One region of the Methylobacter arcticus genome, then DNA from elsewhere that is predicted to be linked to it. Evidence: riboswitches for the same ligand, from Rfam matches in the RefSeq annotation. Region 1 holds a riboswitch; the other holds the start of a gene.
The links. A riboswitch is a leader RNA that binds a small molecule or an ion and turns the genes downstream of it on or off. The one in region 1 is predicted to bind cobalamin.

Region 1 (9,121 bases):
AGCAGCGTAAGTTTTAACCGTCGAGGCGACAACTACATTGACAATTTCCGCCCATGCGCCATTGGTGCACCAGCGTGAAAATCGCTTGAAGATGCTATTCCACTTACCCTGCGTTGGCGGCAAAATCCGCCACTGCGCTCCCGAACGTAATATCCATAAGCAGGCACTAATAAATTGTCTGCAAGTATCTGGCTGACCGATACGAATGCCTGTCAATTTCTTTAAGTTTGCCAATATACGCGCCCACTCTTCATCGCTTAAATTTATCCGGCTCATGTTACCAAAAATAACAAATTCTACCTGATTGGCGAAACGTCAACAGAACCTAGCATTGCCGAACTCAAACGTTATGAGTATTCAAAATAATTATTGCCCCCGTCTCACCTTCGGGTTTGGGTCGTAAGAATCCGATCAATTCACAGCATTGCGTCAATTCTGGAGCCAGGCTTTCATTTGCAATTAAAGTGAGCCCGCGACAATGAAATGCAAGCCGGTGCCGATAAATGCAAGCTCATTTGCAGATAATGTGAGCCGGAGTATATTTTCACTTGCAATTATTGTGAGCCAAAAACGGCGCTGATTGCGAGCCCAACCGATTTCAAAAGCGAGCCGTTACAACTATTAATCTGTTATGACTTGAGTTTGGTGTTTAATTTACCTCATAAAACTCTTTAATATCCGATAGTTGTTACATTTAAAGACTGTCAAATCACCGGATTAAACGATATAATTGTGTACAACAATCATCCTGTTAGAGAATACAGTGGATATTAAAGAATACATGAAAATGCTTGGTCAGCAGGCCAGGAAAGCAGGACTGAAAATAAGCCGTACCGAGTCTGGTCAAAAAAACCTGGCCTTGCTGAAAATTGCCGAAGCCATTGAAAATGGGCATGAATTGTTGATAGCGGAAAATCGCAAGGATTTGGATGCAGGCAAGAAAAATGGCCTGGATACGGCTTTGCTGGATAGGCTGGAATTAAAACCAGCCGGTATTCAGGCAATGGTGGAAGGTTTAAAACAGGTCGCCGCATTACCCGATCCGGTCGGTGAAATCAGTGACTTAAGCTATCGGCCTAGCGGCATACAGGTAGGCCAAATGCGTGTACCTTTGGGCGTGATTGGCATTATTTACGAATCCCGTCCCAATGTGACGGTCGATGCGGCGGCTTTGTGTCTTAAATCGGGTAATGCCTGTATTTTAAGGGGCGGCTCCGAAGCCATATATTCCAATCAGGCGATTGCCGCATGCATATCTCAAGGTCTGGAAGCGGCAGGTTTGCCGGTGGATGTCGTGCAAATCGTGGCGACCTCAGATCGCGCGGCGGTAGGCGAATTGATCACCATGAATCAATACGTCGATGTGATCGTACCACGCGGCGGCAAAAGCTTGATCGAGCGTATTTCTAAGGACGCAACGATTCCGGTAATTAAACATCTGGACGGTATTTGTCATGTTTATATCGACGATAAAGCTGACCTAGACAAAGCGGTAAAGATTGCTGTCAATGCCAAAACCCATCGCTACGGTGTTTGCAATGCAATGGAAACCTTGTTGGTTGCCGAGAGCATTGCCGCAAAAGTATTGCCGCTATTAGCTGAAAAATACAGTGGAAAAGGCGTTGAATTACGCGGCTGTCTTAAAACCTGTTCCCTGATTCCTGCGTGTATTAGAGCGACAGAAGAAGACTGGGACACCGAATATCTGGCGCCGATTTTGTCGATCAGGATTGTTGACGGCATCGATCAGGCGATGGAGCATATCAATCAGCACGGCTCAAGGCATACCGAAGCGATTGTGACCGAAGATTACACTTTGGCGCGTCGGTTTTTACGGGAAGTGGATTCCAGTTCGGTGATGGTGAATGCCTCGACCCGCTTTGCTGACGGTTTTGAATATGGCCTAGGTGCTGAAATCGGCATCAGCACCGACAAGCTGCATGCCCGTGGCCCAGTGGGTTTAAAAGGATTGACCTCGTTAAAATATATCGTGCTAGGTGACGGCCATATCAGGCAATAGATGATCGGTATCTTCGGCGGCACTTTCGATCCTGTTCACTACGGACATTTGCGGTCAGCGCTTGAAGTTAAGGACATCTTCGGGTTAACTGAAGTTCGGTTGATTCCCTGCGCTAATCCGCCGCATCGCGAGCAACCAGCCGTAACAGCGAAGATGCGCGTGCAGATGCTGGAGCTGGCCATAAAAAATCAGCCGGATCTGAAAATTGATACCAGGGAACTGGACAGATATGGTTTGCATCAAGCACCGTCGTATATGGTCGACACACTGGAGTCTTTAAGGCAGGAGTTTCTAACCGACCCCTTATTATTGTTTATCGGCACTGATGCGTTTAAATATTTAACTGGCTGGTATGAGTGGCAGCGGTTATTTGACTATGCGCATATTGTAGTAATGACCCGGCCGGGTATTGAAACACAGACACTCAATGATTTTTTAAAAGTTCGATTGACTGGAGAAATCAAGGATCTGATGCAAGTGATCTCAGGAAAACTATGCTTTTCACACGTCACCCAACTGGATATTTCGGCAACGGCTATCAGGAATATAATTGCAAGAAAACAAAATCCGGGTTTTTTATTACCCGATGCTGTCATAGAATACATCAAGCAACACCAGCTTTACGAGACACATTGATCTCATTTTTTACACTAGGAATTTGAATGCAAGCAGAAGAAATATTGAAAATTGTCCAGGAAGTTTTGGATGAACGCAAAGGGCAAAACATAACGACACTCGATGTTCGAGGCAAAACCAGTTTTACCGATTATATGGTGGTAGTGACCGGTACTTCGGATCGTCACCTGAAGTCCTTATGTGATTATGTAGCAGAGAAATTGAAGGAAAGCGGTATTAAACCGTTAGGTATTGAAGGTGATCTGGGCTCAGACTGGGTATTGCTGGATTTGGGTGACGTGATTGTTCATGCGATGAACGCTCAGGCGCGTGGATTTTATCAACTTGAAAAATTATGGTCGGTTGATGACTCTAAAGAAAGCGAGCAGCAATTAGGTTAGTTAAAAACTTCTTTACAGGTTAGGTTGCCTTCTGTTCGGCAATCTAACTTTTTTAGACTTCTAAGTTTGTCAAAAGACGGTTATCAGGAGTTTTGCAAATACTGCTGTTCAAGTAGCGTTAAATAGCATTTATCCGTGCTCGTTAAAAAGTGAATTAACGTCGCGCGCGTCTGCAGGTTTAAAGGTTTGCTGTTTTTGATTCACCCAAATATTCCTATTCCTATTCCCATTCCCATTCCAATAACCTTCTGTTTACTTTCACTCACTCACTCACTCACGGCTTCTTATTTTTCGTCAGAGCATAGCTTAAACTATTGTTTGGATTTTGGGGTCCACTATAACGACGCTTGGGGGCAGTTGTAGGCATAGCAGCCCCTTGATTTTTTAGCATTATTGGATATTTTAAACTTAAAACTTATATTATTTGATAATAGAATCTTTATAGTTACTTCTGTAAAACGTACTTCAAAAAGGGTGCCTTTAACATGGACACGAAGATCAACGACAATCTTATTCTCGTTTTTCGAGAATAGCTTTTGTGACAGCTCTTTCATATTTTCTTCGGCAAGCGCGAAGTAGGCACAATCAGTGATTGTGCCACCCAGATTATCAACCGTCTCACAAGTGGTAATCTATTGAGCTAATTTTTGTTTATTTATTAGTAATATCAGTCTTTTGTTGTGTATCGTTATCATAACCGTAAGGGCAATGACGACAACCTGAATGGCAACAATAACCACGTTTCAAGTGATATTCGGCTGTGTAAACTACCCAGCCGTCTTCACGATAAAAATCAACTTCTTCTGTCAAGTTCTTCATAGTTGGGTCGCGTATCAAACAGGGCATTGAATAGCTTAATAATTGACAAACCTGCAACCGTATAGCATAAGGCATAACCAACATAAGGCGGATAATACTGGGCTACGCGTGCAAAATATTGTGTCCATGATACATCCGTATAACGCCCAGAAAGCATATAGAAGCTGCCGTTTGAAATGGCAAAGGCCGCCGATGTTGCCAGTATCAGGAGACCAAGCTGTATTGCCAGATCGGCCGTTTTCAGAGATTTAAATATCGAACAGTAGCCGCCTGCAAACCACATAACCGCATAAGTAGGAATCAGGAAGACATAAGCAGGTGATACACACCAGCTACTGGTTCCGTTTGCGATAGCGATATAATCAATCAATCCCGCCATAATCAGCAAGAAGACAAACAAAGCTTTTTTGCGGTAAAAACCGGCAAAGAAAAAAACGGCCAACGAGGCATCGGGCAGATGTAATAAGTCGCCAAAATGATGAAAGCGTGTCAGTACCATCAGCGCAATCAGCGCAATCAGGGGAATAGGTAAATACTCGACGTGTAGCCGTTGTTTTATCTTCATGGTGTTATCTCCAAAAGTTAAGGTTAGTTGTTATAGTGGATTGAAAGAAAGAAGTTACGGTCTGCGGTATTGTAGGTATTGATGGTTTGATACTGTTTATCAAGCAGGTTATTCAGCTTTACGTTCAGCATCCAGTTTTTATTTAAATGATAGGCAGTGCGTAAATCAACGGTGACATAACCGGCAACCTTAGTTTTGTTCAGTGCATCATCAAAACGGTCGGCCTGAGCCAGTACATTAGCACCCAGATCAAATTTTCCGAATGAGCGCGATAAATCATAAGATAAGGTTTTTTCAGTCCGGCGCGGCAGTCGCGCATTAGTCTCCCTGTTTTTAGGGTTTAACAGATTCATGTTTAGTTTATTATGCCAATCCATGAATTGAACCCCGATTTCGGCTTCAATGCCGTCAATTTGTGCCTTGCCGATATTTTCTGGGCTGGATAGAAAAGTTGTCGGGTTCGTTATCGTCACGATCAAGTTATCGATATTGGTATGGTAAGCTCGCATCTCCCATTGCAGCCAATCATGTTCACCGATCAGACCCGCTTCGAAAGACGTTGATTCTTCGGCTTTCAGCGAGGGATTGCCGAATTCCGGAAAATAAAGCTGATTAAATGACGGCGCTTTAAATGCATTGCCAAAACTGGCAAATGGGCTAATGCCGTAGTTTCCATTATAACGCCAGCCGAAATTACCGGTCAGCTGGTCGCCGAATGCCTCGTTTTTATCTCCGCGTACTGATGCATTGATAAAGTGGTCGTCAAGAATACGGCCGTGCAATTCAGTAAAAATACCCACATCATAGCGGGAACCTTCGTTGAAGGCGGATGAACTGTCTACTTGATCTAGCCGGTAATCGGAGCCGATAATTAATTGATGGGTATCCGACAAGGCGATTTCATTCAGCCAACTGGTATTCCAACGGGTACTGTTAAACCGGCTGGAAAATGCTCCGCCAGGCGCAAAGTTGTCACCTTCATCGCGGCTTTGTCCGAAGCGCAGAATTGAACGCCAGTTGTCAACAATATCGATGTTACCGGTGATGCCGACAACTTGGTTAACAAATTCGGTTTTTTCTTGGGAATTGCCGTCAAATTCAGTTTTTCCCTCCGCCCGCATAAAAAATGCCTCAACTTTGGCATTGTTGTCAAAACGATGACCTAATCGGGCATTCAGAGCCGTGTTCAGGTAACCGTCCTTATCCGGCTGATTAACGCCGAAGCGTCCCGGAATAGGCTGTCGGGAATTAAAACCCTGAGAACCGAACTGCGATGAACCCAAGGTATACCAACTGTTTTTCCATTTACCGCTGACAGTGCCGGAAGCGCGGTAAGTATCATAGGAACCGCCGCCGACATCCAGGGTGACGCTGGGCTTATCCTCTAGCCCGCTTTTGCGGGTAAAAATCTGGATAACCCCACCTATTGCTTCCGAACCGTAAAGACTCGATTGAGGTCCGCGAATAATTTCCACCCGCTCGACCTGATCGATCGGAATAAATTGAAAAGGTGTGGTACCTGAGGTGACAGAGCCGACTTTAATGCCGTCAATCAGCACCAGTACGTGGTCGGAATTGGTTCCACGCATGTAAATATTGGTATCCTTCCCGTAGCCGCCGCTTTGCGCCATGTCGATTCCCGTCGTGCCACGTAACAGTTCCGGCAGGGTTTTAGCCTGTAAGTGCTCAATGTCTTTTCGGGTATAGACAGTGGCCGCAGCCGCCAGCTGATTTTTAGCCGTCTCTGTTCGGGTTGCCGTAACAACTAGATTGGGAAGATTTTGCGGAGTTTCCTGCGCATGTAACTCGGGATTAAAACCCGTGAGTAATAATGATCCGAAGATGAGTTTTTGCATGTGTCCTCTCTGCGCCGCCCGCGCATAATGGTTGATTTACACAACAGAGGACAATAGAAAACGAGAAATGACGCAAACGCGAAGCTGCACTGTCACTTTCGCAGACAGCCCTCCGCTGTACCGAATTAAACTTTCGGGCCGGTCTCCGGGCTTATAAGTGGCGTTAGCCTGAATCATCACCTTCCCATGCGTGAACACAGTGGCATCTCGATGAAACTTTTACTTATATACCGTTGCGGGGGCAGCGTCGGATTCGGTCAAAACCTTACCGACTTCCCGTTTAACCATTGGGTCTGAAAAACCCTCCGGAACCTGAAAGCAGAAATGATTATAAGGAGTAGGGAGGATAAAGCAAATTTACGAGTTGGTAGGTTAGAGTTAAACAGTTCGCCCTGAGTAGTCGTGAGCTTGTTGAATGATCGAACGGGACTGAGCAGGCAGATTTGGATATGTATGATGGTATAAAGGTTTTTTGGATTTTGTGTAATTAGCTCCAAAACTAAAATTGAATTTGACCGTTTCACCGCTACCGCAAAAATTATGGAACATCAAAATATTTGCGGCGCGATAACAACAATTTACTGAAATGAAAATAATTATCTTAACTTTTTAATAAATTGGTTGGGATAATAGAAGAGTATTACACGTTAAATTTTAAAATTTTACTTTTTAATAAAGTAATAATATCCGCCGAATTTTCCTTTTAGGGTCATGTTTTTGTCGTCTTTGTCTACTAAAGTAAATAGATCGAATCTGCTATTTCCGACAAGATAAACTTTTAACTTACCATCGTCTATTTCATAATTTACAGGCGGTTGATCATAGTATGTGCCGTCACGTGGAATATGCAAAATCGTTACTTTATCGTTTTTAAATACCCAAGTATCTTCTCTTTTGACCGAATCTTTATCGGTTATAAAATTTTTGCTGTGATCCAGTTTCCAAGTACCTTCTACTTCTTTGGTAGATTGTAGGGTGATATCAGCATAAACAGCGCTTGTAAAGACAGATAAAATTAATAGCCCAGTCGCTAGATTTGTTTTTTTCATGTTTACTTTCCTAATCTTAATTTAAATAATAGTGAATTATTTTGTTCGTATACTTTAGAGAATCCAAGTGTTTTTGTATCGCGTAACAGAATCTTGAAAACGATCCAGTCACTACGGGAACGCACTAAACTTTAAAGCGCTGTTCGATACCTCGGTATCGAAGCCCAGTATGCGCCGGAAAGAGTTGGATAAACAGCGGTTTGTTATGTGTTCCTGGAAGAGACTGTTTTTAAATGGCGTTATTTAACCCCAGAAAATTTTATGCATTGCTCTACCTTAATGCGGTACGAAGCGTGAATTTGTAAGGATGGTTACTCACTTTGTCTATTGATCGCATACATCAGGCAATTTAAAGTATCGGTCCTGGTTACCTTAAAGAATCAATACCAAAATTAGCCAGTTCATCCGCTCTGTCGTTATCTTTATCGCCTGAATGACCTTTTACCCATGTCCACTCAATATTATGTCGTTGAATGGCTGCATCCAACCTGCGCCAAAGATCTTCATTCTTAACTGGGGCTCTGGAGGCGGTTTTCCAGTCGCGTTTTTTCCAGTTGATCATCCATTCGGTAATGCCTTGCAGTACATATTTTGAGTCGGTATTGATTCGTACGGAACAAGGCTTGGTTAGGGTTTCCAATGCCTGGATTGCCGCCATCAACTCCATACGATTGTTAGTGGTATCGGGGTCGCCGCCAAAAAGTTCTTTAACAGTACCCTTATAGCTGAGTATAACTCCCCAGCCGCCCGGTCCAGGGTTGCCTTTACAGGCACCATCGGTATAAATAATGACGGAATTAGTCATGTCTATTTTTCTGTGTTGTGGGTGAATTAAGTGAGTTTACCAAGATTGAACGGGGGGTTAGCACTTTTACTGGTGTTAAGGGAATTAGATTGTAACGGCGTTTGATAGCTTTAATCGCATAGGCGGTTGATGTGAGCGAGTATCCTCGTGTTATGAATTTTCCATGAGTTGATTTTACCGTATCCAAATTAAATTCCGAGGATACGATTACTTCAAAATTTAATAATTTTAGCCAGTCTAAAATCCTTGCTCGAGAAATAAAGTGTCCTCCCCATGAATTAGCCATTTTTTTATCCCACAAATACTGGTATCTAACCCATAGACTCCAAGGATTGAAATTCAGCACAATTAATATGCCTTCAGGTTTTAAAACACGTTCTATTTCCCGCATGGTCTGAAACCTGAAGGCGTCAAACTCCAACAAGTGCGGTACTATGATCATGTCGATACAGTTACTTTGCAAGGGTAGGCTGTATGATTTTGCACGAATTTTTCTCGCTTTATCGCAGCCTAGGTTTTTGGCATCGAGTATCGTAAAACTTTTGTATAAAGAGCAGTCGATGAAGTCATTTTCCCAGCCCAAACCACCAATCTGCAAAATAGTCTGTTGACAGCTGACGGTAATAGAACGCTGTATATAGTCGGCTTCAAGCTGTTGCAGCAGCTTGCCTCTTGGAGTTTGATACCAGGCAAATAAGAAATTGCGTTTCATGTGCTAAATCTACACTATCTGATGTTGATGATTTTCAATAAAAACAAGCTATAATAATAACATTCTAATAAAAAACTTCATTCTTAAAGGCTTAGGTAATGCGCATTAACTTTAACTGGTTAGTTAGATTTTTACTACTATTGACCTTTTTAATGGCAACAGGCTGCTCTACAACCCCAAAAAGATCTTTTAACGATAAGCCGCCTGCCATCTCCGAAATGAATGACGGTTATGTGAGGCATGCTCTCCATCCGTTCGGCAAACAAAAACACACCGTAC
Region 2 (9,121 bases), 570 kb from region 1:
TGCCGGTGTGCACATTCACCGACAACGGCCAGTTATCGGTATAAGTGCTGTGATTGATGGTGACGGTACCCATGCCGCCAAGGCAGATTTCAGCAATAATGCGTCCCGCCTCGATGCCGCCCGGCACGTTAATGCCCGCATCGATGATCGTGCAGCCATTGGCTAAGGTTTCCACACCCAAACGCAATTTGTCGGCATGATCGAGCAAATGCTGCACCAAGGGTTGGGTCAATTTATTAACGCTGGCTGTATATTCCATGAGAGTCAAAACCTTTCTAGTTTATTAAGGATAAGTTGTTGTTTAATCAGCAGCTGTACAGCTGCTGATCGTGAGTGTTTTTGGTGGGCAATAATACTGCAAATCGGCCGCCTTGTGGGAACAAATGCACCGAACGCAGGCAAATCCATACACCATTCGGGCCATTCGAATCGCTCTGGAATGATTAAATCACGTTCAGCATAAACGATTTGATAGCCGCTCTGCGGGGGCGATTGTAGGGGCGACTTCAGTCGCCCAGCTTCTGGTGACTTGGCGACTGAAGCCACCCCCACAAACGCTCCCTCACAGGATTGAATATGCCGAGCCAGCAAACCCTGATCATATAACTGCATACTGGCTGAGGGCCGTGGATTGATTTCCAGAACATAACTGCAATCATCCGCATGAATAAAATCCAGCGAATTCAATCCCTTTAGCGCAAACACCGGAACCATCTGCTTTAGCCAAGCCGTTATCACCGCTTTGTGCGCATCCGACAAATCACAGCTATTGCTCACGCCTGAAAAAACAAATTCCTGAGCCTTACTTAAACGCACAGACCACTGGCTATTAAAGCCGACGACTTGCACTTGCTGCCCGTCAGCCAGAAACAGTACCGAATGTAACGTACCTGCTTGAAATTTTTGCCAGTAAACCGAATTATCGACACTGTCATCAGCCTGATAACGCCTTATCCCGACACCACCCTGTCCTTGCATAGGTTTAAGCAACCAACCCTCTACGCAATCAGGCGCATCAAAAACAACCTCAGGGTACGGAATGTTTAACTGCTTCAGTGTCGAAAAAAACGCCTGCTTATCCAGCTGCCCGGAAAAAACATCGGGATCATTGCCCAGCAACACCAATCGGCTATTCAGATAATGCAAGCTTTGGGGGAAACATTCAAAACCGCTGCCGTAAATGACATCGGTGACAGCATAGCGCTCGATAAAATAATCTACGGCAGGAGCCAAGTCTCGCTCGGCCAATGACTTTACCTGACGGAAATCTTCCGCTAAAGCCTGCATGTCCAGATCGGCAAACAGGTCAATGACCAGGGGCTTCAAGCCAATAGTGGTCGCCGCCTGCGCCAGCATGCGTCCTGAACTGGCAACAATCAGTACCGTTTCCATAAGTCAGATGCTAGCCCACAAAAACATCCCCTCCACTGTTCCGCGCACTGGCAACAACAAAACTCAAGTTATCGAAATGCGCAAACTCCTGTCTGGCCTGATGGGTGATTGATTCCGCCAACTCGGCCCCGTCAATAGCGCAAAACCCGGTCGGCCCCCATGAGGTTTGACCGATAGCAACCGCACCTTGCCGTTCCAGCCATTGCATGGCCGCCGCAACTTCGGGGCTGGTAAAAACGCCGCCCTGAGCCGAGGAAAAATGTTCGCCAACCGAGCGTTGCAGCTGGCTGATCACATCGCCAAATTGAATAATATCGTTTTCGGCCACCGCAGGCAGACCCTGCATCAGCAATAGATAGCATAAGCGTGCCGCTTCCTGCTGGGGAAAAGGCGGCAGCTCTTTAAATGCCTGTATTTCCTGCTGACCGTGCAGACCCTGACCGCGCTGATCGAATACCAGAATAAACCGCCAGTCGTCCGGTACATCCATGTGCGCCAGCACCGGCGGGGTGATGGTTTTTTCGCCGCGTCCGCCATCGACAACCAGTCCGCCCTGTTCAAAAACGCCGATGCCGATGCCGGAGCGCAACCCCCGATCGGTCACAGCGGCGATTTCGCGCACGCTAAGCCCCAAGCCGTAAAATTCATTCAGCGCCTCGCCGATTGCCAGCGACATTTGCGTGCCTGAACCCAAGCCCACATGCTCCGGGATCGCGGCTTCAATGGTTATATTGAGCTTGTCGGATACGTGCAGCGCCTTACACAATAGGGACACACACTTTCTTGCCCGCTGTGCGGCAGGGCCGGTAATGGTCAGTTGCTCGGCGCCGGTTACCGACAGGCTGGTGCTGATTTCATTAAGCGCAACACCGATGCTGCCGAAATGTCGGCCTAATGATCCGCTTAAATCGATAAAGCCCATGTGCAATCTGGCAGGGGCAATGACTGAGACTTTAGAATGTTGGACTATCAAAGGTTATGGCTGTATTTATGCTGCAAAAAATTGCTCGAAGTATACATGATCGGCCTATCGGCTGCGAACTAAGCGCAGATCGCGTTCATCAATTGAACCAAATCGTCCATCATCAAATCGCACAGCTCAATGGTCTGCGGATCGACCGGCGCTGTCGACGGTATAAACGCCGAAACAGCTCCCGCTCTAAATGCCGCCAGAATACCGGCATGCGAGTCTTCAATCACCAGGCACCGACTGATATCCACTTGCAATACTGCTGCGGCTTTTAAAAAAATATCCGGCTCCGGCTTACCATGCTGAACGTGATCGCGGCTGATAATGACTGAAAAAACCTCTTTGATCCCGGCCAGTTCAAGGCATTCCAGCGCATTAACCGCCCGACTGTTAGTTGCCAAACAATAGGGTATTTTTTGCCGGATCAGCACGTCCAGCAATCCGCTAAAGCCGTACTTGATATTGATGCCGTGGACATTAACATGATCACGCCAGCAATCGCCGCTGAGCCGGTTAAAACTTTGCAGGTCAAATTCGGCCCCGCAATAGGCTATCAGTTTCAGCGCTATATCCTGATAATGCAGCCCTGACAACGACCGCCAGAAATCTTCGGAAAAATCGTAGCCCATTGCACTTGCAGCCTGTTTCCAAGCGACAATGTAAGTGCTCTCGGTATCCAAAACCAAACCGTCCATATCGAAAATAACCGCAGCAAAATCAGCTAACTTATGCACTGAATAACCTTGATATATTCCCCGTGCGCTTCACGGCTGGAGCCGACTACAATACGCTGAACGCCCTGTTCCGATTGTTCCAGAACGCCCGACACTTCGACCCTTTCGCCGCTGACGGCCTGCCCTGTATAGGTCGCCGTAAAGCTGACGATAGCACTGATCTGCTGATGATCTATTTTAAATTCAGCCGGATAATCGAATGAGTGACTATCGTCAATCACCCTGCACTGCAAGCTAACCGCACCGTATTTTTGATAACTGATAGTCCCAGAACTTGCGCTATCATCGATAAAATTCAAATCGAATTTCCGCCCGTCGATCACGGCCTTGTTGCATTTACGCCGTTCGTGCCAGACATAGTCATCGAAACTCAACTCGCATGACCGGCGCGCGTAAGATTGCTGCCAATCCTGCTCATTCAGTTCTTGCAACTTTCCCAATCCAATAAGCTTGCGGGTAATGGCCCTGCATTGGTGAAAAACCTCCCGGTCGTAACAAACCAGATCCATATCCGAAGCTTGGTTTTGAACGCCAACCAATATTGACCCCGTGATTCCGGTTTGCATTAAATCCAGCCCGTGCTGCCCAAATAACCCGCACAACCGGAACAAATCCCGCTCGACAGCATCATGCCGCATTGATTGCATCAGCTGCTGCAATCGGTGTTTGGGTTGATGATGCTTGACGACCCGGTCTACGGCGACCGCATGCAAATGCGCATCCAAGACCGGAGAATAATGCAGATAATCGGGGTGGTTGTGTTCGAGGAAGTCATTAGCCTCTACGGTCTGATATTTTTTCCAGCCGCAAGGTTCGCGCACATAACGTAAAAAACACAACACCTTGCCATCTTCCAGGCCCCGCTCTACCACAGCGAAAATAAGCCCTTCAGCGGTTTCAATGAAATCTTTGGCAAAAAACATGATTTGGAAATAAGTGGAAGGAAAGCGTAAATGTAAATTTTAACCGATGTTGCCTCATCTAAGGAATTTTTACCACGGCGGTCGACTGACCGCGTTCCGCTAAGTAAGTATGGCCTGTAAAGGCGCAATAGCAGCTTTATCGCGTATTGCGCCCTACAAATTGCGCCTCACCACGCTGTTGCTCTGTACGAAAGGTTTTGCGTGGTTAAGCCTTAAAAATTGACAGTAACAGTCGCTCGCACCATTCTCGGTTCGACAGGGTGTTTCATGATATCCGTCTGCGGTGTGGCTCCGGCGGGATAGGCATATTGATAAGCGTAGGCAATATCGTTGGCGGTCGAGTCGAAAATATTGAAAATATCAAAGTCCAGCTTATATTTTTTCTGTTTGTAACCCGCACCCAAATTGACGATGCTGGTAGAGCCGGCCCAATACGTACCCGACGAATCTAGCGGCATGTCGCCAAAATGGCGGAAGCGTACCGTGCCGAACAGACCGTTAGGGGCAACCACGGTAGCGCCGGTTGTAATGACCCTGCCCACCGAGTTGGGCACATAGTTGTTGACTTCACCGTCTGGAGTCGTCACATAACGCGTCGAAGTCAACGCAAAGTCGGCATCCAGCGTCAACCAATCGGTCGGCTTGTAGTAATTGGTCCATTCAACGCCGTAACGATGGGATTTTCCGCGCACCTCGGTTGTGCCGGCATCGCCGGAAAATACCAACTCCTGATTGCTCTCCAGCCACCATATTGCCAGGGTGCTATTCAAGCCTTTGATAAAGTTGCTGCGAATGCCGGTTTCAGCGCCGCGCGACTGGGCCATAGGCGAGATCTTGGCGGTACTGCTGTCTAGTGCGGCACCTGTAGCCGGATCAAATTGCAGCGTAGTGCCGCGCGCATCGTTGGAGTGGTAGCCGAAACCGCCATTGACAAAGTATTCGGTATTGAACCAGGGACCGATAATCAGGCTTAGCTTCGGACTGACTAGCGCTTGCCCTGCATTGCCTGAATTTGCCGCATTCACCTGAGGATCATGCATGGCCGTGTCGAGCACCGTGACATCGTTATGGATAAAATTCCCCCTTAAACCGGCGATGGTGCGCACTTTTTCATGCCAATAGGTCTGGTTTTTCAGATAAACGCCGGCAGTGGTCTCGCTGACATTGCTGTGGCTGACAACATCTACCAGCTGCCTAGCCTGAGTGCGATCCAAACCCAAGCCCATGATTTCATCGTGACGAAACTGAAAACCCACAGTATTGTCCATATCAAAACCGAACAGCTTGTTATAGCGGGTATGTTCGACATTGCCTCCGGTTTGCACCCGACGTTCAAACTGGTGTAACTGGTCGCCGTTAACCGGGTTGTCCGCATAACCGGTAGAATTGGAATAGAGGTTTACATCGTAATAAAGCGCATAGATATTGGCGTCATTTTTCCAGTTATCGCCTTTGTTCCAAAGATTGGTTGAAAAGCTGTAGCGGTTGGTTTTGCCGCCATCCGTAGGATCCATCGTGCCGTAAAGGCCGAGCGTGCCGCTACCGACCAAGGCTTGAGGGATCGGATTGGTTGCGGTCCAGTCGTTGGTATAGCCCTTCCCGTTAACCGACACCCCCCAGTCTTCCTTATCGAGCGTGTACCGCAGCATGCCGTTGAATTTTTTCGAAGCCTCCGGCTGCTGCCAGACGCCGTCGTAGAAATTAAATTCGCCGGCGTAAAGTAAGTCTCCGCTGCCGACTTTGTTGGAATTGGCTAGCAGGGTGCGGTAATAACCGAACTCGCCGCCGGTAAACTTCAAAATGCCTTCAGGCAATTTGTCCATCGAGAACATTTTCGAATAACCGGCTGATGAAAAGTCGCCGACTTCCGCATAATACGGTCCCTTGCCGTATTCAATCTTCTTGACCAGTTCGGGAATGACGCTATTGATGTCCATATAGCCCTGCCCGTGGGCATGCGTGGGCATGTTCATCGGAATGCCGTCGACGTAAGTCGTAAAGTCGGTGCCGTGGTCGAGATTAAATCCGCGCAGGAAATACTGATTAGCCTTGCCGGATCCGCTGTGCTGGGTAGCTACAGCGCCGGGAATAACTTCCAGCAGCTCGCCGTTACGGGAAAGCGGACGGTATTCAAATTGTGCCTGACTGACTTCGCCCTGAGATGCCGATCCGGTTATACCGATCAGGTCTTTTTCTCGCCCTGCTTCGACGACTATTTCATCAAGTTCCAAAGGTTGAGAGTCGGCGTTAACCATCGCGCAGTTAAGAGCCAGAAAAACACCGATACCAACGCAGATTGTAGCGTTTTGCTTTTGTTTGACATGCATGGCAGATCCTGTTCTAACTGCCAAGCTGGACATGATAACCCTCATATCGGGAAGATTTTTCGGGGTTTCCTGCGGATGTAACTGGGTATTAAAATCCGTAACTAATAATGGGTCGAAGATAAAATTTTGCATGTGTCCTCTCTGCGCCGCCCGCGCATAATGGTTGATTTACACAACAGAGGACAATAGAAAACGAGAGATGACGCAAACGCGAAGCTGCACTGTCACTTTCGCAGACAGCCCTCCGCTGTACCGAATTAAACTTTCGGGCCGGTCTCCGGGCTTATAAGTGGCGTTAGCCTGAATCATCACCTTCCCATGCGTGAACACAGTGGCATCCCGATGAAACTTTACTTATATACCGTTGCGGGGGCAGCGTCGGATTCGGTCAAAACCTTACCGACTTCCCGTTTAACCATTGGGTCTGAAAAACCCTCCGGAACCTGAAAGCAGAAATGATTATAAGATTTTGTTTTGATAAAGCAAATTTACGGCGTACTGCCTAACCCTGTAAAAAGTTACTCATTCGTCAGATAATCTCCCATTGCTGTTGAATTAAGCCTTCATTAGCAATGCCTCAACGCTTGCTAGTTTTTTATCGAGTGAATATACTAGCCCGGTAAAATTTGCTTTAGGTATTCATGGACTATCGTCCGCAGAATTGAAACGGGAAGTCGGTGAGTTTGCTTAAGATGCAAACAAAACCCACGCTGCCCCCGCAACGGTAAACAAGTAAAAGGTTGGCAAACGCCACTGTGCGATGCATCGGAAGGCGCTAACATAGGGCAACCGGCCGGTCGCCCCTACTTGTGAGTCCGGAAACCGGCCTGAAGTGATAATCGAATTTGTGCGCGGAGGGCGCTCAGATGGATTGCTCTCTTCGCGTCCGTCCTGCACTTTCTCCCTCGTACAGATTATTCCTGCCGGTAACGCGCTTGCGTTAGCGGCTTTGCTGTCTCTTTATCCAGGAGAAACCCCATGTCATCAACACCTGTTTTGCTTGATAACGCTCAAACTCAAGCCCGTTCCGAAGCTTTAAAAGACAAAATATTTCCTGCCATGCTGGTCGGCATGTTGGGCTTGGCACTGTTGTATGCCGCCGGTTTTTCTGACATTGCACCCTTACATAACACTGCACATGATGGACGACATTCCGCCAGTTTTCCGTGCCATTAATATTTAATCTGACTACCTTCAGAGAGCTGCTTACTGCGGCTCTCTGGACCGGCTTGCTGGCGGGTTTGTTGCTAACTGCCGTTCAGCAAATTCAAGTCATCCCGACCTTGCTCCAGGCCGAAGTGTACGAAGAACAGGCCGCAGTCGTTGCCACTACGGAAAATAGTCATAAATATGAAGCATGGCAGCCTGAAAACGGCTGGGAGCGGACATTTTTTACGGCGGTAGCCAATATCGCCTTGGGCGTTGGTTTTGCCTTGCTGATTGGCGCGATCATGTGTTTGCGCGGCCGTCCGGACAACTGGCGCATGGGGCTGCTATGGGGACTGGCGGGCTACACAACCTTTTTCGTCGCGCCGTCTTTAGGATTGCCGCCCGAAGTTCCCGGCACAACAGCTGCCGAACTGACAGATCGACAAAGTTGGTGGCTGATCACTGTACTCGATACCGGCTTCGGGCTGTCATTACTGGCTTTTGCCAAAACCAAAACGTACCGGTTTTTCGGTGCGGTGTTACTGGTATCACCCCATTTAATCGGTGCTCCGCAACCGGAAGTTCACGGCAGCGCCGCGCCTGCCGAATTAGCACAATCCTTTATCGCCGCTACCGTTTTTGCCAACGCTGTTTTTTGGCTGGCACTAGGCGGTTTGATGGGACAGTTTTACCAAAAAAGATCATGAGAACCCACGACAAACATGTCTTGATGTGTACCGGCTCGCGCTGCTCTGATGACAACACCCCACTGTTCCAACAGCTGGGTCAAAAAATCGATGCCCGCCCCCATCTTAAAATAAAACGCACCCGCTCAAACTGTTTTGCGGTCTGCAAAAACGGCCCTATCCTGGTCGTTTATCCTGAAGGCGTCTGGTATTCCTGTACCGACGAAGCAGTGCTGGAACGCATCGTCAGCGAACATCTGGAAAATGACATCGAAGTCAGCGAGCACGTTGTTCACCGCCTGGGTACCGGCGATGTCTGACGACTGCATGGATGCAGGAGGTACGACCCCATGGACGGGGAAGGTAGAGCAACGCATGGAGCGGTTGCCGAGAGCAATGCAGGGAGCAATTGCCGATATAAACCGACCTATTGCATTACTGACCCACGCACCCAACGATCTGATGGTGCTGCAAAGCGCCCTGGCGCAAATGCCGGAAGGTTTCCCGCAATGCACCGGTATTAACTTGCAGGCACTGGAAAGCGATGCGCAAATGGCCGAGCTGTTGGCGCATCAGCTTACTCCAGCCCGTATCGTCGTGCTGCGCGTGTTGGGGCGTCTCGGCAGCGTGCCCGGCTTTGCCGATCTACTGCGTCAGACTAAAAAGCAGGGGCAGCACTTGATCGCGATCAGCGGCACCGGCGAGCCTGACCCCGAATTGGCGGCGGCATCCACCGTATCATCCGATGTGCTGCATCAGGTACAGGCCTATTTTCAGGCCGGCGGCAGCGTCAATATGGCGCAACTGCTGCGCTACCTTTCCGATCATTTTTTGCTGACCGGCTTTGGCTTTGAACCGGCTGTCGATTTGCCCGAACACGGCATTTATCATCCTGATCTGTCCCAAGGCGCCAATATAGACGACTGGCTTGCGCTGCGAA

Region 2: it holds a riboswitch for cobalamin, as region 1 does, so the genes downstream of both, ABXJ76_RS11560 (TonB-dependent receptor) here and ABXJ76_RS08970 (TonB-dependent receptor domain-containing protein) in region 1, are expected to answer to the same signal.

What each region holds. Positions count from the first base shown of each region.
Region 1 is NZ_CP159583.1:1,860,296-1,869,416, forward strand. It holds gene ABXJ76_RS08940 (transposase) at 1-276, opposite strand, end outside; one part of gene ABXJ76_RS08935 (IS3 family transposase) at 1-10, shown strand, start outside; gene ABXJ76_RS08945 (glutamate-5-semialdehyde dehydrogenase) at 782-2,020, shown strand; gene nadD (nicotinate-nucleotide adenylyltransferase) at 2,021-2,656, shown strand; gene rsfS (ribosome silencing factor) at 2,683-3,036, shown strand; gene ABXJ76_RS08960 (DUF5522 domain-containing protein) at 3,688-3,939, opposite strand; gene ABXJ76_RS08965 (hypothetical protein) at 3,830-4,420, opposite strand; gene ABXJ76_RS08970 (TonB-dependent receptor domain-containing protein) at 4,444-6,276, opposite strand; cobalamin riboswitch at 6,396-6,607, opposite strand; gene ABXJ76_RS08975 (hypothetical protein) at 6,939-7,325, opposite strand; gene rnhA (ribonuclease HI) at 7,693-8,130, opposite strand; gene ABXJ76_RS08985 (class I SAM-dependent methyltransferase) at 8,123-8,842, opposite strand; gene ABXJ76_RS08990 (LysM peptidoglycan-binding domain-containing protein) at 8,941-9,121, shown strand, end outside.
Region 2 is NZ_CP159583.1:2,425,345-2,434,465, forward strand. It holds gene mch (methenyltetrahydromethanopterin cyclohydrolase) at 1-259, opposite strand, end outside; gene ABXJ76_RS11540 (ATP-grasp domain-containing protein) at 265-1,392, opposite strand; gene ABXJ76_RS11545 (beta-ribofuranosylaminobenzene 5'-phosphate synthase family protein) at 1,403-2,365, opposite strand; gene ABXJ76_RS11550 (HAD family hydrolase) at 2,434-3,096, opposite strand; gene ABXJ76_RS11555 (hypothetical protein) at 3,084-4,019, opposite strand; gene ABXJ76_RS11560 (TonB-dependent receptor) at 4,232-6,478, opposite strand; cobalamin riboswitch at 6,598-6,808, opposite strand; cobalamin riboswitch at 6,963-7,191, shown strand; gene ABXJ76_RS11565 (CbtB domain-containing protein) at 7,325-7,522, shown strand; gene ABXJ76_RS11570 (CbtA family protein) at 7,513-8,202, shown strand; gene ABXJ76_RS11575 ((2Fe-2S) ferredoxin domain-containing protein) at 8,199-8,501, shown strand; gene ABXJ76_RS11580 (cobaltochelatase subunit CobN) at 8,494-9,121, shown strand, end outside.